4 regions of the Pseudoalteromonas sp. JB197 genome follow, and region 3 is predicted to be linked to each of the others. Evidence: predicted binding sites of a transcription regulator. Region 3 holds the regulator's gene; each other region holds the start of a gene.
What was found. Region 3 encodes sigma-54, which starts transcription at its own class of promoters, with help from an activator protein. Its sites were predicted from a motif close to GTTGGCACGNNNNTNGNNT; they were not measured.
Positions count from the first base shown of each region.

Region 1: fliE (flagellar hook-basal body complex protein FliE) is a predicted target of sigma-54. The motif match lies at 1,310-1,328, and genes of this name have one in related genera.
Region 2: CIK86_RS18385 (diacylglycerol kinase family protein) is a predicted target of sigma-54. The motif match lies at 5,043-5,061, and genes of this name have one in related genera.
Region 4: CIK86_RS10610 (DUF2726 domain-containing protein) is a predicted target of sigma-54. The motif match lies at 5,486-5,504, and genes of this name have one in related genera.

Region 1 covers NZ_NRGZ01000001.1:1,948,869-1,956,333, forward strand. The annotation lists gene fliF (flagellar basal-body MS-ring/collar protein FliF) at 1-915, opposite strand, end outside; gene fliE (flagellar hook-basal body complex protein FliE) at 937-1,269, opposite strand; gene CIK86_RS09255 (sigma-54 dependent transcriptional regulator) at 1,428-2,858, opposite strand; gene CIK86_RS09260 (ATP-binding protein) at 2,855-3,967, opposite strand; gene CIK86_RS09265 (DNA-3-methyladenine glycosylase I) at 4,114-4,704, shown strand; gene CIK86_RS09270 (sigma-54 dependent transcriptional regulator) at 5,008-6,441, opposite strand; gene fliS (flagellar export chaperone FliS) at 7,043-7,432, shown strand; gene CIK86_RS09280 (hypothetical protein) at 7,437-7,465, shown strand, end outside.
Region 2 covers NZ_NRGZ01000002.1:716,712-724,176, forward strand. The annotation lists gene CIK86_RS18355 (MarR family winged helix-turn-helix transcriptional regulator) at 1-96, opposite strand, end outside; gene hmgA (homogentisate 1,2-dioxygenase) at 225-1,526, shown strand; gene maiA (maleylacetoacetate isomerase) at 1,533-2,165, shown strand; gene CIK86_RS18370 (TIGR02647 family protein) at 2,201-2,434, opposite strand; gene CIK86_RS18375 (YnjH family protein) at 2,641-2,943, shown strand; gene CIK86_RS18380 (VF530 family protein) at 2,998-3,306, shown strand; gene CIK86_RS18385 (diacylglycerol kinase family protein) at 3,349-4,977, opposite strand; partial or broken gene CIK86_RS18390 (HupE/UreJ family protein) at 5,277-5,630, shown strand; gene CIK86_RS18395 (TetR/AcrR family transcriptional regulator) at 5,689-6,324, opposite strand; gene CIK86_RS18400 (efflux transporter outer membrane subunit) at 6,476-7,465, opposite strand, start outside.
Region 3 covers NZ_NRGZ01000001.1:163,616-171,080, reverse strand. The annotation lists gene lptC (LPS export ABC transporter periplasmic protein LptC) at 1-205, shown strand, start outside; gene lptA (lipopolysaccharide transport periplasmic protein LptA) at 195-740, shown strand; gene lptB (LPS export ABC transporter ATP-binding protein) at 737-1,462, shown strand; gene CIK86_RS00765 (RNA polymerase factor sigma-54) at 1,532-3,025, shown strand; gene hpf (ribosome hibernation promoting factor) at 3,052-3,339, shown strand; gene ptsN (PTS IIA-like nitrogen regulatory protein PtsN) at 3,344-3,796, shown strand; gene rapZ (RNase adapter RapZ) at 3,818-4,663, shown strand; gene CIK86_RS00745 (HPr family phosphocarrier protein) at 4,707-4,979, shown strand; gene mgtE (magnesium transporter) at 5,127-6,494, shown strand; partial or broken gene CIK86_RS00735 (mechanosensitive ion channel family protein) at 6,582-6,896, opposite strand; gene CIK86_RS00730 (hypothetical protein) at 6,980-7,321, shown strand; gene tnpB (IS66 family insertion sequence element accessory protein TnpB) at 7,318-7,465, shown strand, end outside.
Region 4 covers NZ_NRGZ01000001.1:2,245,875-2,253,339, reverse strand. The annotation lists gene CIK86_RS10630 (peptidoglycan DD-metalloendopeptidase family protein) at 1-1,292, opposite strand, end outside; gene tyrS (tyrosine--tRNA ligase) at 1,795-2,994, shown strand; gene CIK86_RS10620 (cobalamin biosynthesis protein) at 3,090-4,034, opposite strand; gene mtnN (5'-methylthioadenosine/S-adenosylhomocysteine nucleosidase) at 4,035-4,742, opposite strand; gene CIK86_RS10610 (DUF2726 domain-containing protein) at 4,850-5,446, opposite strand; gene folE2 (GTP cyclohydrolase FolE2) at 5,562-6,482, opposite strand; gene arcB (aerobic respiration two-component sensor histidine kinase ArcB) at 6,696-7,465, shown strand, end outside.

The sequences.
Region 1 (7,465 bases), 1.8 Mb from region 3:
AGGTAGGTCAGGATTATAGCGCTTTTGTGTCTCTTCTAATGAGCTAAAGTCCATGCTTAAATCAACTTGCGCGGTGTAATTACTTAAACCAACAATAGGAATTAAAATACTGTCTATTTTTTCAAGGTATTCTTGCTCACGTTTACGTTCTAAATCATATTCTTTACGAGAGCGTGCATCGAGTGAGCTTTGTGAACCCGAGTTTAATAAACGGCCATTTTGATCGGTTACCGTTACACGTGCAGGCTCTAACCCTTGCACTGCAGAGGCTACCATATCAACCACTGAGTCTACTTCTTCACGGTCAAGTGAGCGTCCGCGTTTAAGCGTAAGCACCACAGTTGCTGAAGGTTTTTTCTCTCTGCGAGCAAATACGTTTTCTTTTGGAATAGCTAACAGCACCTTGGCGCGAGTGATGTTATTAAGCTCTTCTATAGTGCGGGCAAGTTGTTGCTCTCGGCCATGCTTTAGGCGCTCGCGCTCTAAGCGCTGGCTTACACCAAAGCCCATATCTTGCATAATTATGTCTGATCCAGAAGTAGGACCTTGATCCAAGCCTTCGCGAGTCATTAGTAATTTTATATTCTGGTATTCACTTTCATCAACAGAAACAACGTTGCCATCTAGTTGGTAGTCTATTTTTTGTGCATCTAAAAAATCAAGTGTTTGAATTAGCTCCTCGGTAGGCATTTTACCTAACGGGCGCATATCTGGCTGACGTGCCCAAATAATCACAAAAATGGCAATCGCCAAACAAATAGTTAATGCAATAATAAGGGTAACTTGACGCAATACATCAACACCGCTTAGCGCACTTAAATAGCCCGACTTTTGTTCTTGTTGATCGTCACTATCACCATGCTCAATACCGCCATCAGCAAGTGCAAGATCTGTAGATTGATTAGATTGCGCCACAATTATTCTCCACTACCTAAATTAAACAGGCATATTCATGATTTCTTTATAGGCTTCAACAAGTTTATTACGAACTTGTACGGTCGCCTCAAATGCAACAGAAGATTTCTGCGAAGCAATCATCGCCTCAGCAAGCGATACACTTCTGTCGCCCATTTCAACCGCTTTTACTTTTTGACCTGTGTCTTGCTGTAACTCATGCACAGTATTGAGCGCATTGCTGAGCATATCACCAAATTGTGCTGAAGACGTAGGCTGAGCTTGTGTAGGCAATTTATTAATTTGATTATTACGGCCCGCTTCTAAGGCCATAGATTGCATTTCTTGAAATACAGCGCTATTTTGAATTTTCATTATTTGTCTCTAACAATACAGTTAACTCTTAAGGTTAAGAATGCACAAAGCGTGCCACTTAATTAACCCTTTAAATACAGTGTGTTAGAGTTTATTTACTTAGTCAGAGTTTTGACAGCCCTAAATCCAAGATGTTGAATTTAGGGCTTTTTTGAAGGTTATGCAGGAAGTGAAATACCTAAGTCGCGCATTTGCGCCAACTTATAACGTAAAGTTCGCGGGCTAATTCCCAAGGTTTCGGCTACGTCTTTACGCTTGCCTTGGCAACGCGCAAGCGTTTCTAAAATAATTCGATGTTCTTTATCTTTAAGCTCATCTTTATAACTGCCTGTATCTTGAGCTAGTAAATCTGATTTTTGCTCATCAGGCTTTTCATCATTAGTAATGGCTGTTGTTTTATTATCGTAATAAGCACTAGTTAATGTGCTTTCAACAATTGGCGACTCTACTACAAAGTTGCTTGGGGCTAAATTTTCAATAAAAATAGCTTGCTCACTTATGCTGTTGCCACTGCGCAGTATAAGCGCACGTTGAATTACGTTATCAAGCTCGCGTACATTACCTGGCCATGTATGGCTAAGGAGCTTTTGCTCAGCTTGCTTATCTAAAATAGCCAGCGGCTGCTTAGCTTTTATTAAATGGCGTTCAATTAAGTGTTTTGCCAACACAATTATATCGCCAGGGCGCTCGCACAATGGCCGCCACATGAGTGGAAAAACGTTAAGGCGATAATATAAATCTTCCCGAAACTGATTATTCGCTACCGCTTGTTTTAAATCGCGATTACTGGTTGCGAGTATGCGTACATCTAGCGCAATGGTTTTACGACTCCCTAAGCGTTCAACTTCGCGCTCTTGTAATACACGTAGTAGTTTAACTTGTAAGCCCAAATCCATTTCGGTAATTTCATCTAGTAAAATAGTACCGCCCTGTGCTTGCTCAAACTTACCTGGGCATGCCTGAATCGCGCCAGTAAAAGCGCCTTTTTCGTAGCCAAACAATGTTGCTTCTAGCATGTTTTCAGGAATGGCTGCGCAATTAATTGCTACAAATGGTTGGTTTGCACGCTCTGACTTATCATGAATAAACCGCGCTAACACTTCTTTACCCGAGCCACTTGGCCCCAGCACCATAACACTGGCGTCTGATTTAGCTACTCTGCTTGCAAGCTCCAGCAATTGAATACTCGTTGGGTCGGCAACAATAGGGCCGTCGGTTTCTTTGGGTTTTTCGGGCAAATAGCGGCTCACCATATTTAATAGCACCTCAGGTGCAAATGGTTTGGCCATATAATCAATCGCACCTAAGCGCATTGCCTCTACCGCATCGTCAATAGTTGCGTAGGCGGTCATCATTAATACCGGTAAATCGGGGTAATTTAATTTAATACTGCGCAGTAAATCTAGGCCGCTCATGGCACCCATTTGCACATCGCTCACCACTAACGAAAAGGATTCTTTTTTAAGTAGTAACATCGCCTGCTCTGCACTGTCGGCAGCAACGCATTCAATACCCGACATTTCTAGGGTATCTATTAATGCTTCGCGAAGCCCTGCGTCGTCCTCTACAACTAAAATAGTATTACTCATAACGATTCCTCTAATTTAGATGCTGCGCTAATTGGCAATAACAGATTAAAACAAGCGCCGCCATGTACATTATTAATCACCTCAATACGCCCTTGGTGCGCATTAACAACAGAGCTTACAACCGCCAACCCTAAGCCTGTGCCTTGGCTGCTAGTGGTAAAAAATGGTTCAAACAGTTTATCTACCTGTTGTAGGTCAACACCTGGGCCATTATCACTCACGCTAATGCGTACAAAATCTGGGGCTTGCAAATCGCGTACAGCACTTACTTGCACTTGTGCCCCAGAGCCTATAATTTGAATACTGTTATGAATCAGATTTTGAATTGCACTAGCAAGCGCGGTTTTATTACCTAAAATAGTAATGTCGGGCTCAGGTAAGCTTACATCAAGTTCACTGTTATTAAGCGTTACCATAGCATCAGCACCGGCTTTTACTTCGCTTAACAATTGCTGCATAGACACCTGCTCCACTACATGCTGATCGCCACTTTTAGCGAATAACAGCATGTCGTTTACTTGGTTTTCTAAATCTTTTAAACGCGACATTAATTTAGTTTGAAAGTTATCGCGCGACGCTTCGGGTAAGCGTTTTGAACCTAAATTAGCGGCATAAAGCATAGCCGCCGACAGCGGCGTGCGCACTTGGTGCGCCAACGATGCCACCATTTTACCCAGCGCACTTAAGCGCTGCATATGCGCAACCCGTTTTTGCAAGCGGCGGGTTTCGCTCAAGTCCGTCATTAAAATAAGTTGCCCTGGCTCTGGGGCAAGTGCGGTAATATCAAGTTTTATTAAGCGCCCGCCTTTTAAAGACACCTCATGGCCATCATCTTGCTGAGGCCGAAAAGAGCGTTGAATAACACTAAACCACTTTTCGCCTTCAAGCGGCTCACCGAGCATATCAATCGCAATTTGATTCGCTTTAGCAATCATGCCTTTGCCGTCAAGCACTATTACTCCTGCGGGCATAGTATCTACTAAATGCGAAAGCCAACTAGCCTGTTTGCGCAGATCGCTTAACTCCCCTATATACTCCTCTTGAAGTAAACATGGGTTATACTGATTTGCAGAAATAAACTGTGGTTTTAACACACTAGCAAGTGCCATAATAAAATCTCTAATTGATGCAGATACAGCTTCAAATGCACAATTTATACCACCTTTTATTATCATGTATATCATTGAGTTATACAGTAAAAAAGCGCGACATAAAAATGACGCACAAATAAAAGTACCGCAACTAAGGAATTATAATGACCAAGCAATCCCGCTGCTCATGGCTCGACACCAGTAAACCCGACTACGTTGCATACCACGATAATGAATGGGGAGTGCCAGTGTATGACGATAAAAAGCTGTTTGAATTTTTAACACTGGAGTCGGCGCAAGCAGGCTTGAGTTGGTACACTATTTTAAAAAAGCGTAATGGTTATAAAAATGCTTTTGCCGATTTTGACGTACATAAAGTAGCAGCATTTACCGAGCAAGATATTGAGCGACTAATGCTTGATGCAGGTATTGTGCGTAATCGCTTAAAAATTGCTGCTACTGTAAATAACGCTAAATGCTTTATTAAAATTCAGCAAGAGTTTGGCAGCTTTAGTAACTATCAATGGCAGTTTGTTGGCAATAAGTCGCAAATAAGTAATTTAAACTCTGCTGATGACACACCAGCAATTACCCCTACCTCAAGCGCATTTGCTAAAGATTTAAAAAAGCGTGGTTTTAAGTTTTTAGGGCCAACAACCGTATACGCCCATATGCAAGCCTGTGGCATGGTTAACGATCACAGCAATAACTGTTTTAGAAAAGAAGAAATTAAGGGGCTAGGAGCTAGGCGCTAGGCAAAGATTTAACTTCAGGACTTTAAGTAATAACTCTATAAACTTTAACTTCCCGTTAATATATTTACTTAAACCAACTTGCACACAGAGAAAATAATGAGAGTAAATGAGAAATGACTAAAACACGTAGTTGAGTGTCTTTTTCTTCTCTAAAGCGTAGCGCCCTCTTAACCTCTTTGTGAATTAACTTACTTAAACCAATATACACAAAGAGAAGTGAATGAGCAGACATATAACCTAATGCTTTTTACTTCTTTTAAGCGCGGTATAAAACCGCATTAAAATGGCAGTAGCCCTTAGCTTTTAATCTCTCGACAAGTTATATTTTTTCATTTTTTCGACTAAAGTAGTACGGCGCACCCCAAGTATTTCGGCGGCATGGGCAACTACATAGTCAAAACGCTCCAACGCTTGGGTAATTAAATTAATTTCCAGCTCAGCTAAGTACTCCTTAAGCTCAACTCCTTCGCTTGGTAACAAGTTTGAACCAGCCGCTGTAGAGTGATCTATCTCATCGTCATAATCGCTAAAGTCGGTACTAAATATATCGTTAAATGCATCGCGCTCCATCAGCTCTTCTGGGTACTGCGGCTCATAGGCTTCAACTTCAATATATCGATACTTCGCCGGTAGGTCGGGTATATCCACCACTTTTTCAGGGAACATTATCACCATTCGTTCTACCAAGTTTGCAAGCTCGCGAATATTTCCAGGCCAATTATGCTCTTTTAGACTCTCGACAGCGCGCTCAGTAAACTTAGCGGTTGAGCCGCTTTGCTCATTAACGCGGCGCATTAACTCTTTTAATAGCAAAGGTATGTCATCGGCACGCTGGGTAAGCGACGGGCTTTCAATGGGGAATACGTTTAACCGGTAGTATAAATCTTCACGAAACGTGCCTTCCTCTATCATAGTTTCGAGGTTACGATGGGTCGCTGCAATAATGCGTACATCGGCCTGAATCGCTTTAGTGCCGCCTACTCGCTCATAACTGCGCTCTTGCAATACGCGCAGCAACTTAACCTGCATTTGCAGCGGCATATCACCTATTTCATCTAAAAACAGTGTACCGCCCTGAGCCAATTCAAAACGCCCTTTACGAGCAGAAATAGCCCCCGTAAATGCCCCTTTTTCATGACCAAATAATTCGCTTTCGAGCAACTCCCCAGGGATCGCACCACAGTTAACTGGTACAAAAGGCCCTTTAAGGCGTTTAGATAATAAATGTACGTTACGCGCAACCACTTCCTTACCTGTGCCCGACTCACCTAAAATAAGCACATTAGCATCGGTTTTGGCTACTTGCTCAATTAAAAAGCGCAGGTCTTTAACCGCTGCTGTTTCGCCCACTAAGCCGTCAAAGGTATTATGTGGCTTACTGTGTTTGTGCTCATTAGGCAGCATACGCTGATATTGTTGGCAATCATGTAATAACTGCGTGGTTACTTCGTGGCTAAATGGCTCACAAATCAACCCAACCACATTAGCAATACTCAATAAAGGTTTGAGTGTTTCACCTATTAATAAAAAAGGAAACGTAGGGTAGCGCTTAATTAAACTTTCGTGATCGAGCGCCTGCAAGGCGCCTAAAATTACAATGCATTCTTTATTTTGATACTTGCTGCATGTTTGTTCAAAATCAGCTTCGCTTTGTAATTGCACCGCTTCACCTATGAAACTAAGTGAGGCATATAATCCTATCGAGCGATTGTTATTATTATCTAAAATTAAGATCATTTTTAGCGGGCCATTCTTTTCACTAATTTATTTTGTTAATCAAATTGTAAGCCAGTTGAAATTGTATGCAAGCACTAGCGGCGACTTTTTGACATTAACGCCAAAAAACAGACACTTTAAAAATAAAAGTTAATACTTTCAGGTTACTTTATAAATATAAAGTTATGTTCCAGCCTTTAATAGTAGTTACAAATACATGTAAAAGCCGCTCTTGAACTAAGGCGTATTTATATTTTACGATTAAAATTTGTTCATTTTTGGAGTGTTAAATCTCTATGAAGCTACCCAACTGGTTCGATAAATACTTCTGCTTCCCCCTTGTATGAATTACTTTGCATGTTTGCCATTTACCCATCGTTGTCGCCTATTTATTAAAAACAACCACACTAATAAAAAACCAACCTCGAAAGATAAACATGTTTACATTAGATTACGTTAAACGCTTAGTGATTTCTGCTAAACTTAGATTGTATAAAACGACATAAATGGTAAATATACTTAAAGGTATAACTATTTATGCCGATATATAGTAGTTAGTTTATATTTTGGAACTAAACTTGCTTAAAGCATTAGATATACAATTAAACTTATAGGATTGAACATGGCTCACGCATCAATAAATAAATATCGCCAAATAACTGTTAGTAGCGTAAAAGAAATGACGCCCTATGAACAAGTTAAACTTGTTTTTGTAAACATTATCGGTAAATTATCAGCTGCAAAAGGATTTATTGAGCGAAAAGAGTTAGCTAAAAAAGGAGTTGCTATCTCTGATTGCATCACTTTATTAGGTGCCTTACAACAAGTTTTAAATTTTGAAAATGATAACGAAATATCATTAAATCTCGACTCTTTATACGATTACTGCCAACGCAATTTATTAGTCGCTAATTTTGAAAACGATGTAGAAAAAATTGATGAAGTTATTCTTTTAATTAAAGAAATAAAATCGGGCTGGGAAGAAATTCCTTTTGATCAAAGAGCACAATAATATTATGCCTTTTGCAACAATAACCGCGACCCA
Region 2 (7,465 bases), on a different contig from region 3:
ACTTTGTTGTTGATACACGGGCGCAAACTCCTCACTCATTTTACTGGCTAAATTTGCTAGTCGATAAGGTAAAAATGTCTCTAAATCGAGTGCCATTGTGCTATGTCCTCTTAATTTACAATCATGTTTAAGTGTTCATAAATATGTACAGTGACAAAAAGCATGATGTTTGAATTTACTCTCACTTGAGAGTATCTTACAGTAAAACGATAAGGAGTCGAGTGATGACCAGCGAATTACAATACATGACAGGATTTGGCAATGAGTTTGAAACTGAAGCCTTGCCAGGTGCATTGCCTATCGGACAATTTAGTCCGCAAAAAGTAAAGTACGATTTATATGCAGAGCAATTTAGTACAACCGCGTTTACTGCGCCGCGTGCACAAAACCGTCGTAGTTGGCTGTACCGTATTCGCCCCTCTGTTATTCAAGGCGATTATATCGCAATGGATAATGGCTTAATTCGCACTGCGCCTATTACCGAAGTAGTAACTCCACCGACTATGCTACGCTGGAACCCTATCGACATTCCACAGCAACCAACTGACTTTATTGATGGCTTAATTACTATGGCCGCTAATGGTAGTGCAAATGGCCAAACCGGTATTGGTATTCATGTTTATGTTGCTAATAAATCTATGGACGGGCGTTATTTTTATAATGCCGATGGCGAAATGTTGTTTGTACCGCAGCAGGGTGAATTATTGCTCAAAACTGAGTGTGGTAATTTAACCATAAAAGCGGGCGAAATAGCGGTTATTCCCCGTGGTATAAAGTTTCAGGTACAACTATTAACAGCGACTGCGCGCGGTTATATTTGTGAAAACTATGGCCATCAGTATGAATTAGCTGAGCGTGGCCCGGTCGGCTCTAACGGTTTTGCCAACGATCGTGACTTTCAATACCCAGTTGCTGCTTTTGAAGATATAGAAGGTAAGTTTGAATTAGTGGCTAAATTTAACGGCAACATGTTTCGTTGTGATATCGGCCATTCGCCTCTAGATGTAGTTGCGTGGACCGGTAACAGTGCGCCGTATAAATATGACTTAGCACGTTTTAATGTAATGAATACAGTGAGCTTTGATCACCCAGATCCTTCTATTTTTACCGTACTTACATCGCCGTCAGGTACTGAAGGCGTGGCTAATATTGATTTTGCTATTTTTCCTCCACGCTGGATGGTGGCCGAAAACACCTTTCGCCCTCCTTACTTTCATCGCAATATAATGAGTGAATTTATGGGCTTAATAGAAGGCGTTTACGATGCTAAAGAGCATGGCTTTGTTCCTGGGGGTATGAGTCTACACAATTGTATGTCGCCACATGGACCTGAAGCCGACGTGTTCGACAAAGCCTCTAATGCCCAGCTTGAGCCACAACGTTATGATAATACGCTGGCATTTATGTTTGAATCACGTTATATCATATCCCCAACTAAATACGCTCTTGAGGGCAAAGAGCGCCAAACTAACTACACTGATTGCTGGCGCACAATTAAAAAGCAATTTACTGGATCACAAGGATAATAAACCATGAAACTTTATAGTTATTTTCGCTCATCTGCCGCATACCGGGTGCGTATTGCGCTTAACTTAAAAAACATTGATCACGAATTGGTTGGTGTTAATTTACTAAAGTCTGAACAATTAGGTGCAGCCTACTTAGATAAAAATCCACAAGGTTTACTCCCAGCACTTGAAACAGCTGACGGTGTGCTTGGACAATCTCTGGCTATTTTAGAGTATCTTGAAGAAAGCCATCCAAACACAACGCCATTATTATTTGGTAACGCGTGGCAAAAAGCACAAATCCGTAATTTAAGTTACGCCATAGCCTGCGACATTCATCCGTTAGATAATTTACGCGTACTCAAGTATTTAAGTAACGAACTAGGGGTAGACGATGAGGCTAAAAACACTTGGTATCGCCACTGGGTAGAAGTAGGGTTTGAAAAAGTAGAGCATCTACTTGATAGTAATAACGCTTTTTGTGTGGGTGAGCAACCAAGCCTTGCCGATGTGTGCTTAGTACCGCAGGTATTTAATGCTATTCGTTTTAATGTAAATATGGCCGCATATCCTAAAATAGCAGCCATTTATGAGCGTTGTAATAAGCTCGATGCATTTATTGATGCCGCACCACAAAATCAACCTGATGCAACCTAGTCTAAATAATTAGCCTAGGTAATTAACCCAGAAAATTAGCCTTGTAAGGCACTGTGCACCACAGTTACATGGTCAATTAATTCTAAGCCCAGATCAGTTAAATAACCGCCATCTGGGCTATCTATAATTCCTTTATCAAATAAACGTTGTGCGGCGCTTAACAAGCTAGGCTCTGCGTCTGAATGAAGTTTAATTCCCTGCATTTTACTTTCACGCGGAAATTTAGCTAATAGTGTAAATTCATCGATCATTGTTTGGTTAAATTGCATATATTTTCACCTATTTATTGTTCTGTGTTTTACTAAATATAAATATACCCAAATCAAGAAAGCGCCTTTTTTATAAGCAGCTGTCTAATGTTAAGGTGCTATAAAATACCCAATTACGCATTTTTATGGTGTTTGTGTATACCTTACCCTAGCATGTTTTTTAGCTTAGTGTATTATTTTTAAACCTGCGACAATTTGAGACTAAAATGCGCCATTTATTAATCTTATGTTTTTATATTAGCTGCTTAAGCTATTCGCTACTCAGCCATGCTAATACAATTAAAACCCACTCTGTTATCGATGCTAATCAGTTTGTAAATACCGACACAAGTTGTTGGTACGACAATAAACGCTACAGCGAAGGAGCGTTAATACAAATACACTCATTTACGCTTATTTGCGGGGCTAAATTTGTACAACATAACAACAGTCAACTAATTTGGCTTAAACTCGACAAACAAGGCAATGCTATTTACCCTACTAAGTCCGCTACAATTACAGTGAATTAGCCTCTACGAGTGAATTAAGTTACACTATGCGCAGTTTAAATAAGTAGTGTAGCTATGGATAATCAACCTAAAAACCCTTTACATGGGGTAACGTTAGAACAAATACTTGTTGAGTTAGAGCAACGACTTGGCTGGAGAACTTTGGGTGAACAGGTTAAAATTAAATGCTTTACTGATGCACCAAGCATTAAATCGAGCTTAAAATTTTTGCGTAAAACCCCATGGGCACGAGATAAAGTAGAAGCACTTTATATTCATACCATAAATAACAAGCCAATTCGTAGACCCAAAAGTGCACCAAGGCCCACTTCCGATAGAGCACCTGATACATCGGGCTTTGTTTGGCCTTCGATCAAAAAATAAATAATAAAACGGCGTGTAATAACGCCGTTTTATAGCCGTGTATTATTTATCTAGCTGTTCTTTGCAAATAACGTTTAATGATCCAGGTGAAATTGTAATAACTAATTTGTTAGAAGTTTTCACCTCTCCATCTACTACGTATTTAATCTCTTGCTCTGCACTTACTTCCACTCTTTTAGCATTTGTATGATGCGAATTAATAGCTAAATGTGTTTGTGTAATGCTGCTAAACATCAGCTCGGCAATACTCAGTACTGTAGTGCCATTTTCTTTATTGGGTATTAACCAATTCACATCAAGAAGCCCGTCACTATGATCGGGCTGCCCGCCACCTTGAGCTAGCAAAGTAGTAAAGGGTGCGGCATTAGCAACAATAAAACTATTGGTACTTACTTGCGTTGGTTCGTTATCATCAAGCTTTATTGTTAATACTTGTGCTTTTTGTTCACCAAAGGCTTGTAAAAAACCATTTAAATAGGCCAGTTGCCCAGATTTGTTTTTAGCTTCACGGTCGGCTTTTTCAATCATGGAGTGTTCAAAGCCAATTCCTGCCAGTAGTAACATTAGCTCGTCGTTACAATAAGCTGTGTCGATTAAACTTGTTTGCCCATCAATAATTAAATCACAGGCTTGTTCAACAGGAATAAATTTTGATTTTATGCCCATTAACACATGCGCTAATGCGTTAGCCGTGCCCAGCGGAATAATACCCAACCTGCATTTAGTGTGCACTAATACACTGGCCACTTCTGTCACTGTGCCGTCACCACCACAAGCAATAATAATATCTGGCTGCTCTTTTATTGCCTGTTTAGCAAGCGCTACGCCGTTAACTTCTTTTGAGGTTGTTAATACGGTTAAGTCGTAATAAGCCGATAAACTAGCAATAATTAGGTGTTGTTTGTCTTGCCACATTTTTGTGCCCGACACCGGATTTGCAATCAAAAATGCTTTGTTTTTAATTACTAACTCACCTTTTTTATGACGCTTAGCTAAGTGATGTAATTGGCGTTTATTAAGATTAGCTGTCTCGCGAGTTTCTTTTATTTGTGCCAGTATTTGATGCACATCGGCATCTTTATTTTGGCTAAGCAAGTAGGCCGCCATTACAAACACAGAGCGCCCGCGCCCTAAAGCACAATGCACCACCACACGGCGATCTTCTTGTACATGATGATGGATCCAATTAATTGCTTGGTTTAACTGCGAATGCGTAGGAACGCTATGATCGAGTACCGGAATGTTTAAATAATTAATGTTTTCTTGCGTAGAGCTCCACTCTAAACCGTCAAACTCGCACGTTACATCAAGTATTGCGGTAATACCGTTTTCTTTTAGTGTATCTATGTCAGAGGGAAATAATCGACATGCCAAAAACAAATGTTCATTAATCTTTTGAATAGGCGGCACTTTATCGTGCTTACGAGCCCACGCATTGTATAATTGTGCGCCAAATAAAAAAGGAATAAACGCCCAGCGAATATAAAAAGGGATAACGCCGTTTTCTCGTTTTCTAAACACTTTTGCTATATCGAATATATAAGCGCCCCCCACTAAAAGTAGTGACAACGCACTCCAATAAAATACAATTGAAAAGTAAATTGAGTTAACTTCCCAGCCAATAAATATGAGTATAAATGCCAATAGTAAGTAACTAATTGCAGCCCACATATGTTCTCCTTTTATAATATATGCTCGTTGTTGTTATATTTATTAATCATGCCTTAATATTGTAAAAGCAAATTTCACGCCAGCATTTACTTATTCATCGTTAGTTATGTTATTGATAATTAACATTTTAATTTTTATTTGTTAAGCCTTTTTTTAGTCCACTTATAAAACGTTGCTGTTTTTACACTATAGTAGGCTAATTGTTCACATTAGGAAAATACACTTTGTTCACTTGTATTGGGCTGGATTGTAGAAGCATTTATAAAAACTTGCCATAACGCCCCCTATCAAACACATACCCTAATAGCCGCTGGGTAGAGCTAGGTATTGCCCTGTCAGTACTTTTTGCTGCACTTAATAGTGTATGGCCACTGGTATTGCGCTTAGGCTGGGTAACATTTGCATTTGGTTTATTGCACGGCATGGGGTTTGCCAGTGTATTGGGTGAGTTGGGGCTGTCGAGCGATTATCAGCTATTGAGTATTGTGGCATTTAACTTAGGGGTAGAAATTGGTCAGCTCAGTATTTTACTCATAGCATTGCCGGTGTTAATCAGCATAAGAGGCTATCAGTGGTATAAAAAATGGTTAATGCCGGTGGGTTCATTTGCTATAGCACTGATTGCATTACAATGGTCAATCGAGCGGTTTTAACCTGTAACCGCCCTAATACCAATTTGAGCACTTTTTATAGTGCTTTTTACAGTACTTCTTACAGTACTTCGTCATGCACTTCAAAAGGCATGAGTAGCGTTTTCATCGCTGGGCGAAGTGCTATTAATACTGTTTCTTCGGTGAGTTCTGGGTAGAGCATTTTTCGAAGAAATAAGCCCGCCATCATCGAAAAAATAACATTAATACGGCTATCGAGTTCTTGCTCTGAGTGTGATTTTAACAAGCTTCTATCGCTAATTAATAACTGTCTCATTCTATCGCGCGCTTGGGTATCAGCCTCGTGTAGTAACGTAGCCACTTTATTGTTTCTGGCCGCTTCTGCCATCATGTCTAAATCGATTACACACGCCCCGGTATCCATATGCCTTTGCACTCCTTTGTGCAAACTGCCTAAAAGTATTGTGAGGATATCGCCAGGCTGCTCTTCAAATTCTTGAAATATAGAAAACATTTCTTGCATATCTTGCTCAATAATACTCTCTATTATTGCTTCTTTACTTTCAAAGTAGTTATAGATATGGCCGGCACTCATACCCGCAGTTCTTGCAATTTCAGCCATGCCTGCCCCATGATAGCCTTTGCGACGAAAGCAGTCTGCTGCAGCATCTAGTACTTGTGCGCGCCGTGCTTCGACTAATGCAGGATCTGCATGTCTTTTACTTTTATGGGTCACTTACAACTCCACTATTTAACCTGTCTATTATAAAAACCAATTGCATCTAAATATTTAGTTACAGCAAATAAAGCGCTGTTAAATTAGAAGTATTATAAATTTAACATTCTAGTGATGGCCTATAGCAAAAGCTATAGACCATATAGACTACTTAATTTTGCACCGCTGGTGAGGTAATTTGCCAGCCGCCGCCAACTGCTTTGTATAAGTTAATTTTACTGGCAAGTAATGCCTGCTTACCCGTAATTAACTGCTGTTGGGCACTGTACCAAGTTCTTTGCGAATCAAGAACTTGCAAGTAACTGTCGGCACCTTTGTCGTAACGCGCTTGCGAAATATCAAAGGTTGCTTGACGGCTTTGCACTAACTGCTCAAGTGCGCTTAGCTGGGCGTTATAACCTTCTCTATCTGCGAGTACGTCAGCAACTTCACGAAACGCTTGCTGAATTTTTTGCTGATAGGTGGTAAGCGCTATTTGTTGCGCCGCTTTAGCAACATCTAAATTAGCTTGGTTACGGCCCATATTAAAAATAGGCAAATTAATAGTAGGTACAAAACTCCACGTACCCGAGCCACCATCAAATAAACCACTTAAGTCGCTTGATGCAGTACCCGCATTAGCGGTTAAACTAATACTTGGGTAAAACGCAGCACGCGCAATACCAATATTTGCATTAGCCGCTAACAACTGATGCTCAACCGCTTTAATATCAGGGCGTTGCGTGAGTAAATCAGACGGTAAACCAACTGGTACTTCTGGTAAGTCGAGTAAATGATTAAGTAACGCATTTGGCAGTAAATCACTGGCAACGCTATTACCTACTAGTAAATCAAGCGCATTTTTATCGCGTTTTAATAAACGCTTATACTTTGCTATATCAACTTTAGCTGTAGCAACCGTACTTTTAAGTTGCTCTAGGGTAATTGCTGATGCAGCACCTAAATCAAAACTTTGTTGAGTAAGTGATAACGACGACTGTTGCGACGTTAGGGTTTCCTCGGCCAGTGCTAATAGCTGCTGGTCGGTTGCATAGTTAAGCCAGGCATTAGCAAGCTCAGCAATAAGCGACACTTGCATACTGTATTGGCTCAGCTGCGTAGAGTATAAGGTTTGCAGTGCTTGCGCTGACTGATTGCGCAC
Region 3 (7,465 bases):
AAACTTAATTGATGGTGCAATGATAGACAAAATCACCGCCGACAATATTCAAGTAGATATAAAGCTACTCACTATGCACAGCGAACAACCCGTTATTATAACTGGACCGAATTTAAAGATCACCGGTAAAGGCCTTGAAGCCAATTTAACAACCGAGGTGATAAAACTAATTAACCATACGCGAACACTATATTATGACCAATAACCTTGCAAAAATACTTATTATTCCATCGCTTATACTTGTATTTAATAGTAATGCGGCAGAGCAAAGTACTTCCCCATTAGCTAATCAAATTTCTATTAGTGCTGACCGCCAAGAAGGCCAACTAAAAGAAAACGTTGGTATTTTTGAGAAAAACGTCGAGATAATTCACGGTAATCGTCGTATCACCGCCGATCGTTTAGAAGTACATAAGCGCGACGAACTTGGCGATAATAAACAACTATTAATTGCCACGGGCAGTCCTGCATATTTTGAAGAAAAGCAAGCAGATGGTACTGTCATGAGCGCCAGCGCTAACGAAGTACGTTACGATGTAGCGAAACGTTTTTTAACCCTAGTAGGAGATGCAAACATTTCTCAAGCTGGGCAAAAAATTACGGCTAAAAGCATCACCTACGATATAGAGCAACAGCTTATAAGTGCTGAAAAAGATGAAAACTCAACTGATCGGGTACACACTATTTTAGTGCCTATAGACGCAAAAAAAGAACAAAAACTCAATAAAGGTCAGCCATGAGTACATTAAAAGCAGAGCTATTAGCAAAAAGCTATAAAGGCCGTGAAGTTGTTAAAAATGTAGGACTTGAAGTAAAAGCTGGCAGCATTGTTGGTTTACTTGGCCCAAATGGCGCAGGTAAAACCACTACCTTTTACATGATTGTAGGCTTAGTACCTAGCGACAAAGGTAAAATATTAATTGATGATAACGATATTACCTTACTTCCTATGCACAGCCGTGCTCGTTTAGGTATTGGTTATTTACCACAAGAATCTTCTATTTTTAGAAAGCTCACTGTGTATCAAAATTTAATGGCTATTTTAGAAACGCGTAAGCAACTAAATAAACAAGCCAGGGAAGAAACCCTAAATAGTTTATTGGACGAATTTAGCCTGCAACATATTCGCGACAGCTTAGGTATGGCGCTATCTGGTGGTGAACGTCGCCGCGTAGAAATAGCACGTGCTTTAGCTGCAGATCCTAAATTTATATTGCTTGATGAGCCCTTTGCTGGCGTGGATCCTATTTCAGTACTCGATATTAAAAAAATTATAGAACACCTTAAAAATCGTGGTATTGGCGTGCTAATTACCGACCACAATGTAAGGGAAACCCTTGATGTTTGTGAAAAAGCCTACATTGTTTCTCATGGGGAGCTAATTGCATCTGGTACTCCTGAATTTGTATTAAACGATAAAACAGTACGTGATGTTTATTTAGGCGAGCAGTTCAAACTGTAATATTTATGTTATTACTATAAGCATCTGCTAAGATTAATCATATCAATTTATAAGGATTGTTAGAGATAAATGAGGCAATCATTACAGCTGCGCATGGGCCAGCAACTTACAATGACTCCGCAACTGCAACAGGCTATTCGCTTATTGCAGCTTAGTACCTTGGATCTCCAGCAAGAAATACAAGAAGCACTTGATAGCAACCCATTACTTGAAGTTGATGAACAAGATTACACGGAAGAATCAGCAGGTAAAAACGAGCAAAAAGCAGATGACATTACTGTTAGCGCCTCTGCTGACGACACCCCAAGCGAGTATGAGCAAGATAGCGGTGAAGCACTAAACAAAGACACCATAAGCGACGATATGGCCATGGATGTATCATGGGATGAATATATGAGCGCAGCGCCTGCCTCTTCATCAGGGCCAATGCCTGAAGATGAATCTATTTATCAAGGTGCATCAGCCGAAACCCTGCATGAGTACTTAATGTGGCAATTACAGCTCACTCCTTTTAGTCCTATAGACGAAGCTATTGCCATAGCTATTGTTGAAGCCGTAGATGACTCTGGTATTTTAACTATCAGTTGCGAAGACCTTTTAGCAAGCTTTAATCAAGAAAGTGATGACGAACACGAAGTAGAACTAGATGAAATAGAAGCAGTGCTAAAGCGCATTCAATTATTTGATCCTGTTGGTATTGCAGCTCGCAGCTTGCAAGAATGCTTATGCATTCAATTAAATCAATTTGATAAAGACACCCCTTATATTAACGAAACAAAAATGGTGTTAACTGATCATATCGATTTACTCGCTGCTCGCGACTATCGTACGTTAATGAAAAAAACTAAGCTCAAAGAAGAAGAGCTTAAAGAAATAATGACACTTATTCATACGCTTAACCCTAAGCCTGCGGATACTATTGTCAGAGAAGAGTCTGAATACGTTATACCTGACGTGTCTGTTAAAAAAATAAAAGGCCGCTGGGTGGTAGAGCTAAACCCAGATAGCATGCCAAAAATACGTGTTAACAGCCAATATGCGGCTATGTCTCGTACAGTAAAATCCAGCGGTGACAGCCAATTTATTCGCTCGCACTTACAAGAAGCTAAATGGTTTATTAAAAGCCTCGAAAGTAGAAACGAAACACTCCTGAAAGTAACTAATTGTATTGTTAAGCAGCAACAAGCGTTTTTTGAACATGGCCCAGAAGCCATGAAACCTATGGTATTAAACGATGTTGCCGAAATAGTTGAAATGCACGAGTCGACTATTTCACGGGTCACTACGCAAAAATATATGCACACTCCACGTGGCATTTTTGAGCTTAAGTACTTTTTTTCAAGCCATGTAAGCACCGAAAATGGTGGCGAATGTTCATCAACTGCCATACGTGCCCTGATTAAAAAGTTGATAGCTGCAGAAAACTTAGCCAAACCATTGAGTGATAGCAAGATTGCAGATATATTGGCTGAGCAAGGAATTAAAGTAGCTAGACGGACAATTGCAAAATATCGCGAATCTCTGGCTATTCCCCCGTCGAATCAACGTAAAAGCTTGATTTAAGACGTACAACAAAGAGGAAAATGCTGATGCAACTAAACTTAACTGGTCGTCATGTAGACATTACAGACTCATTAAGAGACTATGTAAATAATAAATTTGCAAAGCTGCAAAGACACTCAGATCACATAACTAATGTGCATGTTATTCTCGATGTAGAAAAATTAAGTCAAAAAGCTGAAGCAACAATTTTTGTAAGTGGCGCTGAGCTATTTGCATCGACCGAACACCAAGATATGTACGCTGCCATTGACTCGTTGATTGACAAACTCGATCGTCAAGTAATTAAACACAAAGAGAAGTTTGCTCGACACTAACACTATGAAATTAAGCTCACTTATATGCCTGGACTGCAGCAAAGCTGTGGTCCTTTTTAATAGTAAAAAAAGAATTTTAGAATTCATCAGTGAACTCGCGCATAAAAAAATGCCGTATTTACCTCAGCAAGATATTCTCACTGCTTTATTGGCAAGAGAAAAGTTAGGTAGTACCGGTATTGGCCGAGGAATAGCAATTCCACATGGCCGTATGAGCGGGGCACAAGAGCCTCTTGCCTTAATTTTAATAAGCGAAACCGCTATTAATTTTGATGCAATTGATAATCGTCCAGTTGATATTTTTGTTGCGCTTATAGTGCCCGATGGCGATAACCAGCAGCACTTGAAAACACTAGCCACAATAGCTGATAAACTAAACGATAAAGAGTTTTGTAAGCAATTGCGTGCGGCAAAGTCTGATGAAGCGTTATACCAAGTTATTTTGGATCAATCCTAGTTACTAATAAAGGGGTGGTAAATGGAATTAATTATTATAAGTGGCCGATCAGGTTCTGGTAAGTCAGTTGCTTTACGTGTTGTAGAAGATTTAGGTTACTATTGTGTAGATAATATTCCGGTAAATTTGCTGCCTTCATTAGTGCGCAGTGTCTCTGATAACTACGATAAAATAGCCGTTAGTATAGACGTGCGTAACCTGCCTAAAGATCAGCAGCAGTTTAACGATATTCTTGAGTACTTGCCCGACTTTGCTAAACCAACGTTATTTTATTTAGATAGCGACGATCAAACGTTAATCCGCCGTTATTCAGAAACACGTCGTTTGCACCCGCTTTCGATTGATTCGCTACCGCTAGATTTAGCAATAAAAAAGGAAAAAGAATTACTCGATGTACTCGTAACGCGGGCTGATCATGTCATTGATACAACCGATTTAAGTGTGCATCAACTTGCTGAATCTATGCGTGAAACCATACTCGGTAAAAAAGACAAACAGCTTATCATTACCTTTGAGTCGTTTGGCTTTAAGCATGGTATTCCCAAAGGTGCTGATTATGTTTTTGATGCGCGTTTTTTACCAAACCCACACTGGGAACCGGAGCTCAAGCCTTTAACTGGATTAGATCAACCAGTAAAAGATTATTTAGCTAGTCATAGTATTGTGCAAAAATTCACTTGGCAAATTCAAACCTTTGTACAAACGTGGTTACCACACCTAGAGCGTAATAATCGCAGTTATTTAACCATTGCTATTGGTTGTACTGGTGGTCAGCACCGCTCAGTTTATTTAGCGCAAACAATTGGTGAAAGCTTTGCTATGTCTCACCCTAATGTAAAAATTCGCCATCGCGAGCAAGAAAAATAATTCAATTTAAATAATCATCTGTTCAGCTTAAGTAGAGTATCTTATGCGCTTAGAAAATACGTTTTTAATAAAAAACAAACTTGGTCTGCATGCTAGAGCCGCTACCGTATTAGCACAATTAGCGGTACAATTTGACGCATCTATTACCTTATTTCAAGATGAAAAAGAAGCCGCTGGCGATAGTGTACTGGCTTTAATGTTACTAGAAAGCAGCCAAGGTAAAGAAGTAAAAGTAGTGTGCGAAGGACCCGATGCAGAGCATGCTTTACATGCCGTTGGCCAATTAATAGCGCAGCGCTTTAACGAACAAGAATAGTAGGCACTTTATTTAAACCAAGTAAACGAGCTAAAATATAGGGTTAGTGAAACCTTAAGCTAGTTTGGCTAAAAAAAGTAAGATAAACTGAACGAAGTTAATGACTAACTTCTTCCCTAACGTTATAAAAATAAATTAAGGACGCCAATGCCCGAAACTTTCGAACAAGACTACCCACTACAACAATTACAACAATTACAACAAGTGACCAAGTCACTCAATAGTGGTCAGTTTGTTCAAGTTAGGCGTATGCTGGCAAAAACAGCTCCTTGTGATACCGCACTTTTACTAGAATCATCACCACATAAAGTTCGTCGCCTGCTCTGGCAATTAGTTGATCCAGATGTACAAGGTGATGTCCTTGAAGAACTCTCTGAAGATGTACGTTTAGGCATTATTGCCCAAATGGAACCTAAGCACATTGCTGCTGCCACTGAAGACATGGGCCACGATGACTTAGGTGAAGTACTGCGAAGCCTGCCTGACACGGTTTATAAAGACGTGGTTAGCGCCATGGACATTCAAGATAGAGAACGTGCTACGCAAGCACTCTCCTATCAGGAACGCTCTGCTGGCGCGCTGATGAACACAGATACAGTAACCATTCGCCCTGATGTAACCCTAGATGTGGTACTGCGTTACATTCGTCTGCGCGGCGAACTCCCTGAGGGTACCGACGACCTTTACGTTGTCGATAAGCATAACTGTTTTTTAGGCGCTTTATCGTTAAGTACCTTACTAACCAATTCGCCCGAAAAAATTGTTCACGACCTAATGGATGAAGACTGTGAGTCTATTCCTATTTCGATGGATGAAAGCGAAGTGGCGCAGTTATTTGAACGTCATAACTGGATATCAGCCCCAGTAGTTGACGACAACGCCCAGCTACTTGGCCGTGTTACTATCGATGACATTGTTGATGTAATTCGTGAAGACGCAGAGCATCACTTATTAGGTTTAGCGGGTCTTGATGATGAAGAAGATACCTTTGCACCGGTTTTAAAAAGCTCAAAAAAACGCTCTGTTTGGCTAGGTGTTAACTTATTAACGGCTCTGGCAGCCGCTTTTGTTGCCAGCTTTTTTGAAGGCACTTTAGCAATACTGCCTATTTTAGCCGTGCTTAACGGCATTGTCCCCTCAATGGGTGGGGTGGCCGGTAGCCAGTCATTAACCTTGGTTATTCGTGGTATAGCAGTGGGTCATATTAACCAAACTAACCAACGTTTTGTAATGATAAAAGAGCTCGCCATTGGTGCATTAAACGGTATTTTATGGGCTGTTTTAATTGCCAGTGTTATAGCCCTATGGCAATGGGACTTAATGCTTGGCGCGGTACTGGCGTTTGCAATGTTTATGAACTTAGTTGTTGCGGGTGTGGCGGGTGCGTGTATTCCTATAATACTTAAACGTATGAAAATAGACCCTGCACTTGCTGGCAGTGTAATACTCACTACAGTAACCGATATAGTAGGTATATTTGCCTTTTTAGGCACCGCAACTTGGTTGCTGGTTTAATAAATAAACCAGCGCACATTACTGTGTAAATGCGCGCTGGTTAAAAGTAACTTTTACGCAATATAATTTAACCAGCGTTCAGGTTATCTAGTCTTCTTTATTGATTGTAGAGCCATCAGCTCCTTCTTGCTTTGACGATTGTGTATTTACTTTATTACTTATTATTGCATCGAGGTTTTCGCCATCTTTAACCCCAAAATCTAAACTACGTATTGGGAATGGAATACGAATATCAGCCTCATTTAGTGCTTGCTGTACTGCCACAACACCTTTGTGGCGTACTGTCATAAAGTCTGGCTCACCAGGGTATTTAATCCAAAACCACAATAATAAATTAATACTACTGTCGCCAAAACTCTCGGCGTATACGGCCGTTTCATCTTGGCGTATTACAAACTCAAATGTAAGCGTCTAGCGAACCACACCTAGCATCGATGTTCTGATTATCTAAAAATACCTGCTCAATGATAAATTCGGAGCAGGTGATGAAAACTTACAGAACAAGCGCACAGTGGCAGCAGCTTTTGCTGCAACGCAGTACGTTTAGTGGTACTAATATTGAATTCTGCCAACACCATAATGTCGCTATTACGACTTATTATAAACAACGTGCTTTACTGGCAAAAGACCAGCCTAATTCCACCTTGCCAGTGCACACGCAGTGCCTTACATCATCACGTTTTGTCCAGGTAAAACAAACTACTGAAGTCTGCGCGCAAACTCGTCAAAATACGCTGCAGTTTGATACGCTAACCGGCCAACTCACGTTTCCTATCGATTTAGCGACGGCCGATATCGTTGCCATTATTAAAGGGCTAACGGTATGAGGATGTTCGTTGATGTACCCACCGTCTATTTATGTGTCGATGCCGTTGATTTTCGAAAATCAATTAATGGTCTGGCGGCGTTGGTGGAAGCAGAGCTTGAACTACCCGTGCTCAGTGGTGCGCTATTTGTGTTTTGTAATAAAG
Region 4 (7,465 bases), 2.1 Mb from region 3:
TCGCGGTTGCGCTCTAACTGGGCAATAAAGTTATCAGCAATAGGCTTAAACTTGGCAAGCTCTGCACGTGGCAGCGGCTCTGACTTAGGCAATTTAACGGTTTTAGGATTACGATGAACACCATTAACTAAAAATTCATAGTGTAAGTGTGCACCGGTCACACGACCAGTAGAGCCAACAGTACCGAGTTGCTCACCTTGCTTAATTTTTTGCCCTGTTTTTACTAGGCGTTTATTAAGGTGCAAGTACTTAGTTACGTACTGTGTGCCATGGCTAATAAATACATAGTTACCATTATATTTACTGTAACCCGATTTAATAACTTTACCGTTACCTGAGGCAACTACCGGCGTGCCAGTGCGCGCCGCAAAGTCTATACCGCGATGCGCTCTAACTTGCCCCGTTACTGGGTGTAAACGTCGCGGGTTAAAGCTTGAGCTTATATATTTAAAACTAACTGGTGCACGTAAAAATGCTTTTTTCATGCTGCGCCCTTCAGGAGTATAAAAACTACCGTCAGTGTGGCGAATTGCAGCATAGCGCTGACCTTGGTTAACAAATTCCGCAGCAATAATTTTACCAGTACCAATAAACTCACCATCTACATAGTGAGATTCATAAATTAAACCAAACCCATCGCCTTTGCGAATATCGTTAGCAAAATCTACATCCCAACCAAATATATCGGCAAAGTTCATTATTTGGCGTTCGCTTAAACCTGCAGCTATGGCTGAGGTCCAAAAGCTACTAGAAATTTCGCCGCCTACTGTTTTGGTTAGGGTTTCTATTTCTTTACTATCGATTGAAGTATCGTATTGCCCTTCATCGTTTAAGGTAACAAATAAAGTGTCTGTTTTTGAAATAACGTAACGCAGCTGTGCTAAATCACCATCTTTTGCGGTGGCAAAACTCAGTGTTTCACCGGGGTGAATTTTAGTAAGTTTGCGAGTTTCTGCGTTAGTATTAATTAATTTATGTAACGTTTGAGCTGAAAAACCAGCACGTTTAAAAATAATAGCTAAGTTATCACCATTTTTTACTTGGTGATCAACAAAATCGTATTCTGGTAGCTTGCCTGCTGCTTGCTCTGAGTTTAACGCTGTTAACTTTTCGTTGTCATCAACTTTAACTTGTAACTCATAGCGCTTGCCAATTTCTAGAGTGTTTTCACTATTGTCTTTGGATGCAGTGGCTTTTTCAGAAGGAAGAAAAGCTAAGCCAGCAATAGCAGAAACTAAGCCTAAAATAAGCAATTTGTGTTTTTTGGGGAGCGTGTGAACCACGTGAACCATAACGTGCCTTTTTCTGCTGTCAAGAAAATTAATCGATTATCTTGCAGGATATAACGAATAATGTACGAATACTAGTATTTTGTAGATTTAAACTAATGCTAAATTAAGCTAAAATCACAGGGCTTATAGGTATCTTAGTATTAAAGTAGCTTATGATCTAGGTGTTTTATTAATCTAGAACTAGGGCTAAACCGCGGTATTTTTGAGCAAAATAATAAAACAATGATGCATCATCACGTTAGTAATTTAAAAACCAAAGCTGCAGCTGTTTGTGCTGTTTTTAAAGTGTTGCAAACAGTTATCTTTACTCGTTTATGCAACTTATGCCGCTTTGCCTTATTTAGTGACGCTATCGTTTAAAAAGTTGTTTTAATTAGGTAATAATTTGCTATCTTAGTTACATAGGTTTATTGACTCTAAAAGTGCTACTTATCTAGTAATAAGCCGCGAGCATATTAATAATTAACCCCTTCGTTAACAGAATTTTTTGGAGTAACACACAGTGGATTTACAAACCGCTCTTGCAGAGATAAAACGCGGTACAGAAGAGATATTAATTGAAGATGAGTTAGTTGAAAAATTAAAATCTGGAAAAAAACTAAAAATTAAAGCGGGCTTTGATCCAACCGCGCCTGATTTACACTTAGGTCACACGGTACTTATTAATAAAATGAAAACCTTTCAGGACTTAGGTCATGAGGTTGTATTTTTAATTGGTGACTTTACCGGTATGATTGGCGACCCAACAGGTAAAAACGTAACGCGTAAGCCGCTTACTCGCGAAGACGTGCTTGCTAATGCTGAGACTTATAAAGAGCAAGTATTTAAAATTCTTGATCCGGCAAAAACCACGGTCGCATTTAATTCTACCTGGATGGAAAATTTAGGCGCAGCTGGAATGATCAAACTTGCAGCACGCCAAACCGTTGCGCGTATGTTAGAGCGTGATGATTTTAAAAAGCGTTACGCTAGTGGCCAGTCTATTGCTATTCATGAGTTTTTATATCCGTTAGTACAAGGTTGGGATTCGGTTGCACTTGAGGCTGATGTAGAGCTCGGTGGTACTGATCAGCGCTTTAACCTGCTAATGGGTCGTGAGCTACAAAAAGACGAAGGCCAAAAACCACAAACAGTAATAATGACGCCGTTATTAGAGGGCACCGATGGGGTGCAAAAAATGTCTAAATCGTTGGGTAACTATATAGGTATTACCGATGCGCCTAACGATATGTTTGGTAAAATAATGTCGATTAGTGATGTGCTAATGTGGCGTTACTACGACTTATTAAGCGGGCTGTCGATTGCTGGTATTAACGCGCAAAAAGAGCGTGTAGAGCAAGGTACAAATCCTCGAGATATTAAAATTGAGTTAGCAAAAGAGCTTATTGCGCGCTTTCATAGTGAAGCCGATGCACAAGCAGCTCATGATGACTTTATTCAGCGCTTTCAGAAAAAAGCTCTGCCGGATGAAATACCTGAACTAACAGTAACCATTGAGCAAGACAGCATTTTAATTGCTAACTTGCTTAAAGAAGCTAACTTAGTTGCTAGTACATCAGAAGCAATGCGCATGATTAAGCAAGGTGCAGTTAAGCTCAACGGCGAAGATAAAATTACAGACACTAAACTTGAAATAGCAAAAGGCAGTACGGCTATTTACCAAGTAGGTAAGCGTAAGTTTGCAAATATTACTGTAGCGTAAAGCTAAACGGTAAAACGCTAAAAACCAGCCACGGCTGGTTTTTTTGTGCTTATATTTTTTGTATTTTTAATAATAGGTGTGTAACTCGCCCTTAGCTAAATGTTTTTAAGTATTTCTATGCAAACAACGACCAGTAACCAAAATACCCGCGTTTGATTTAGTCTATTAATAGTAACCGGCACGTCCTCAGCAATAGGGAGGCGTTCGGTACCAATACGCATTTTGTTAAAACGTTCGCCAAAATACACTGCAGGCCCGCCTAGTTGTACGCCTAATGATGCAGAGCAAGTGCTTAAAAGCCACCCAGTATTAGTTTGATAAAAGTGCCTGCCATAATGCTTTATATAATGCATGCTTAGCTTGCTCGCTTTACTGGCTGCAATAGTCAGTGCCAATAAGCGCATAGGAATAAATTCAATAATAAACAAGGTAATTTTAAGCGGCTTTAAAAAAGGGCTGTTGGGTTTAATGTTACTGCGCCATGCCTGCTCAATTAAAGTAAGTAATCGATAGGCAAGCGCTGCAATAGGGCCAAGTACTAAAAAAACAAATATCACCACAAAGTAATATCTTGCAGTACGTAATATTAGGCTCTCTATTAAGGCTTTAATTATGCCTGCACCAGAGAGTTTAGTAACGTCTCGGGCTACTAATGGCTTTAATAGCTCACGGGCGGCAGATTTTTGGTTTTGTTTGGTAAGCTTAGCAATGCGTAGTGCTTTTTTATCAATGGCTTTACTCTCAAGGCATAAATATAAAATAAGCCCGGCGAGTAATTCAGGGTAAAATGCAAATTCCAGTAGTAATACAATAATAATAAGTACCACACTTAAAATAAGTGTACTGGCAAGGGTTGCGGCTAAATATTGATAGCTATTGGGTTCTGCTACTTTATAAATACGCTTACCAATAGCGCTAAAAATAGCCGTTAAAGCAGTGTTAGGATGATACCAACTAACAAGTGGTAAAAAGCGCTCAGCAAGGAGCGCCATTATAAACACAATAAAGTCCAAGTGATTTTGAACCATATTGCTGAGCATTTACAGTGAAACTGCCGTTAGCTTTTCAAGTAACGCCACTACCATTTTAGATGAATTGATTGATGCTGTTTCTAGGTATTCTTCAAACGACTGCGGCGACTCTTTGCCGGCAATATCTGACATCGAGCGAATAACCACAAACGGTGTATTAAGTGTATGACAGGTTTGCGCAATTGATGCCCCTTCCATTTCTACTGCAAGCATTGTAGGAAAGTCACTACGGGCTTTTTCAATGCGTATTGGGTCACACATAAATATGTCGCCGGTACAAATTAAACCAACTAAGGTTTTTACGTCACTAATTTGCGCAATAGTTTGCTCTGCGGCAGCCACTAATTTAGGGTGTGCTGCAAAACCTGCTGGCATTTGTGGTACTTGACCTATTTCGTAACCAAAGGCAGTTACATCAACATCATGATGACGAACTTCTGACGAAATAACTACATCGCCCACATTTAATGACGGATCAAAGCCGCCGGCAGAGCCGGTGTTAATTACGCAATCAGGGGCAAAGTTGTCAATAAGTAATGTAGTTGCAATAGTTGATGCTACTTTACCAATACCAGATTGAACCAATGTTACAGTGTTACCTGCTAATTCACCGGTATAAAAAGTAAAACCAGCTTTAGTTAAAGTTTGTGGATTTTGCATTGCTTCGCGCAAAATTTTAACTTCTGGCTCCATTGCGCCAATAATACCAACATTCATAGTGTTAAGTTCCTGAGTTTGAATGCGCTGATTATACGTGAAGTTAGCGCTAAAAAACAAAAAAGCGAGCAGTTTTACTTTGCTCGCTTTTTATTATGTTATTTACGTTAAATTTCGGCTAGTGCTGTAGAGTGCGCTTTAGCTTGAGAAGGTGATAGTACCGCTGGTTTTTGAACTCGGGTACGAATAGGGCGAGCTGTTTGCGTAGCCGCAGGTTTGCCAAGTTTAAACATAATAGCGTCGCGTACTTCACTTGGGCGATAGCCTGATTTTACTTTCATACGAATATGCGGGATGCCAGCGGCCTCTAATGCGCCATTAACAAACCAGTCGCGTTGTGCTTTATGGCCATCTTTATTGGCATTGTTTACTAAGTCTACGGCTGCCACTATGGTCATTTTTTCTTTATCGACTAGCACAAAATCAAGCTGTTTATTTTTAGCTTTAGCCATTGCTGCACGCTTAGACTTTGCCGATAAACCTTGTTTGCAATCAATCACGTCGATTAGTTTTACACGACTAACAATTTTATACTGATCGCCCACTGCGCGTTCTAATAAATTTAAAAAAGCACTTTCTACTTGAGTAAATACATTTTGCTTGCGGGTAAAAGGATAAGGGTTTCCGCCATCATCGTTAAACTTTGACGCAACAACAGAGGCCCCAACAACTAATACTAAAATTGATAATAAAGCGAATTCCATACGGTAACTCCATAACAACAAATTGACACTGCTTAAGTAAAGCAATTAACGTGCCTAAATTAGTTAGTTAAGTAGTATGTTTCCGTATGGATATTGAACACTGCAAAATAAGAACTTAAGCTCTATAACCGCCAGCAACGCCTTTAACTGCAATAGCGAGTGCGTCGTGCGCATGCAGCGATTCGTAATGATTTATTTGTAACCAGTAATCACTGTATTGCTGTGTTTCTAGTAGCGCTTTAATTTTACGAGCAGCATCCTCACAAAACATTAAATTTTGACCATTTAGGCGGGCAAACTCTTGTTCATCTTCACGTTTAACTGCCGCTTGTACTGGCGTTTTTAATTCATCTTCAATCGTGTTAATTAAATTAACTACGTCAAATTGAGTAATATTACTGTCGAGCTTTACTTTTACATTAGCAATTGAGCGCTGCGAGTGTGGGGTGGCTACAATACCTTGCGTAGTACCTAGCCATTCTAGTGCTTCTTTTTGACTGAGGGTTTCTTGACTGAATTTTTCGGCAAATGCATTTTGTATCAGCTGACGCGCAAGTGCCGCTGAACATGGGCAAGTTGATGAATAGGTTACATCAACACTTAGCTCGTAATTAATAACACCTTGTTCAATTGTGCTGGTTAATATAACAGGGTAGCTTTTCCAGCCAGCCTTGCCGCTTAATAACGATTTACGGCGCAGTGGTAATTCAAACTTAAATTCTATAAGTGCTTTATCACTTAAGCCTTCGTGGCTACTAATAAAAAAATCAAGCGCTTGAGCTAATGTTTGAGGATTAACTTGCTGCTCAGTAGAGAGCGTGTCGAGCGCTAAAAATAAGCGCGACATATGAATGCCTTTTGCATCTTCTTTGTGTAAGTTTACAAAAGCGCGGGCTTTAGCATTAACAGTAACTGGCGTTATGCCATGCGACTCAAAAATAAATGGCAGTTCAATTTCACCCATTCCCACCCAGTCTAATGTACCAGTTTGTAAGGCGGGAGCCGTGTTAGCTATATCGGGCATATTAGTTTGCATGGTGTGTTACTCGTTATTAGCAATAATAAAGCGCTGCATTTTACACTAAATAATTTATTGCTGGAATGATGAGTTGTAGCCAGCTAATGATTCAAACAATAAATATTAGAGTTTTTATCGCACAACATGAAAATAGCTGATAGAAAATGCTAAAATTAACCATAACATGCAATTTAAACCTTTTTGTAATTAAGCTAAGAGAAACACTGATATATGACCGATTCTTCTTTGAGCCCTTGGGCCCGAGTTCTTTCTAGTTTAATAACTCGGTTTGGTGAGTTTAAAACTGCAGCCATTTGCTATGCTTTGTTATTGGCAGTTTCGCTTGTTTTATCAAGTATGTTTTATTATGTTGCCGTTGGAGAAGTTAATCTTGTTGATATATTGGCAGTGGTATTTTTTACCTCTGTGGTATCGCCTCTGGTTATAAGCGTGCTAATAAATTCAATCAGGCAACTAGATGCCTCCTATGCATATTTAGACAGTGCGACAAAACAAGAAAAGCTACTCAATCAAACATTAAAAGATAATATAAATCGCTTAAATGTAGAAATTGATGAGCGTAAAATGGCGTTCCATGCCAAGCACCGGGCAATAGAAGAGCTAAGAAAAGAAATTGCTGAGCGTAAAAAAACACAACAAGAGCTTGCCCAGCAAAGTATGCTACAGCGCTCAATAGTAGACTCCTCCCCCGATTTATTTTATTACCGCGACAACAACGGTGTGTTTGCTGGCTGTAATAAAATGTTTGAAGAAGTAATGGGTAAAACCAGTGACGAATTAATCGGTAAGAGTGCTGAACAAATATTTCCTAATCAATTTTTATCTGAAGTTTTAAAAACCGATAAACAGGTAGAGCAAACTCATCAAGCATTAACTATAGATGTTCAATACGATGTGGGCGGCGAAACGCGTTGGTTTGAATTACGTAAATTGCCATTTATTAACGATAAAGGTGAGTACATAGGTTTACTTGCATTTGG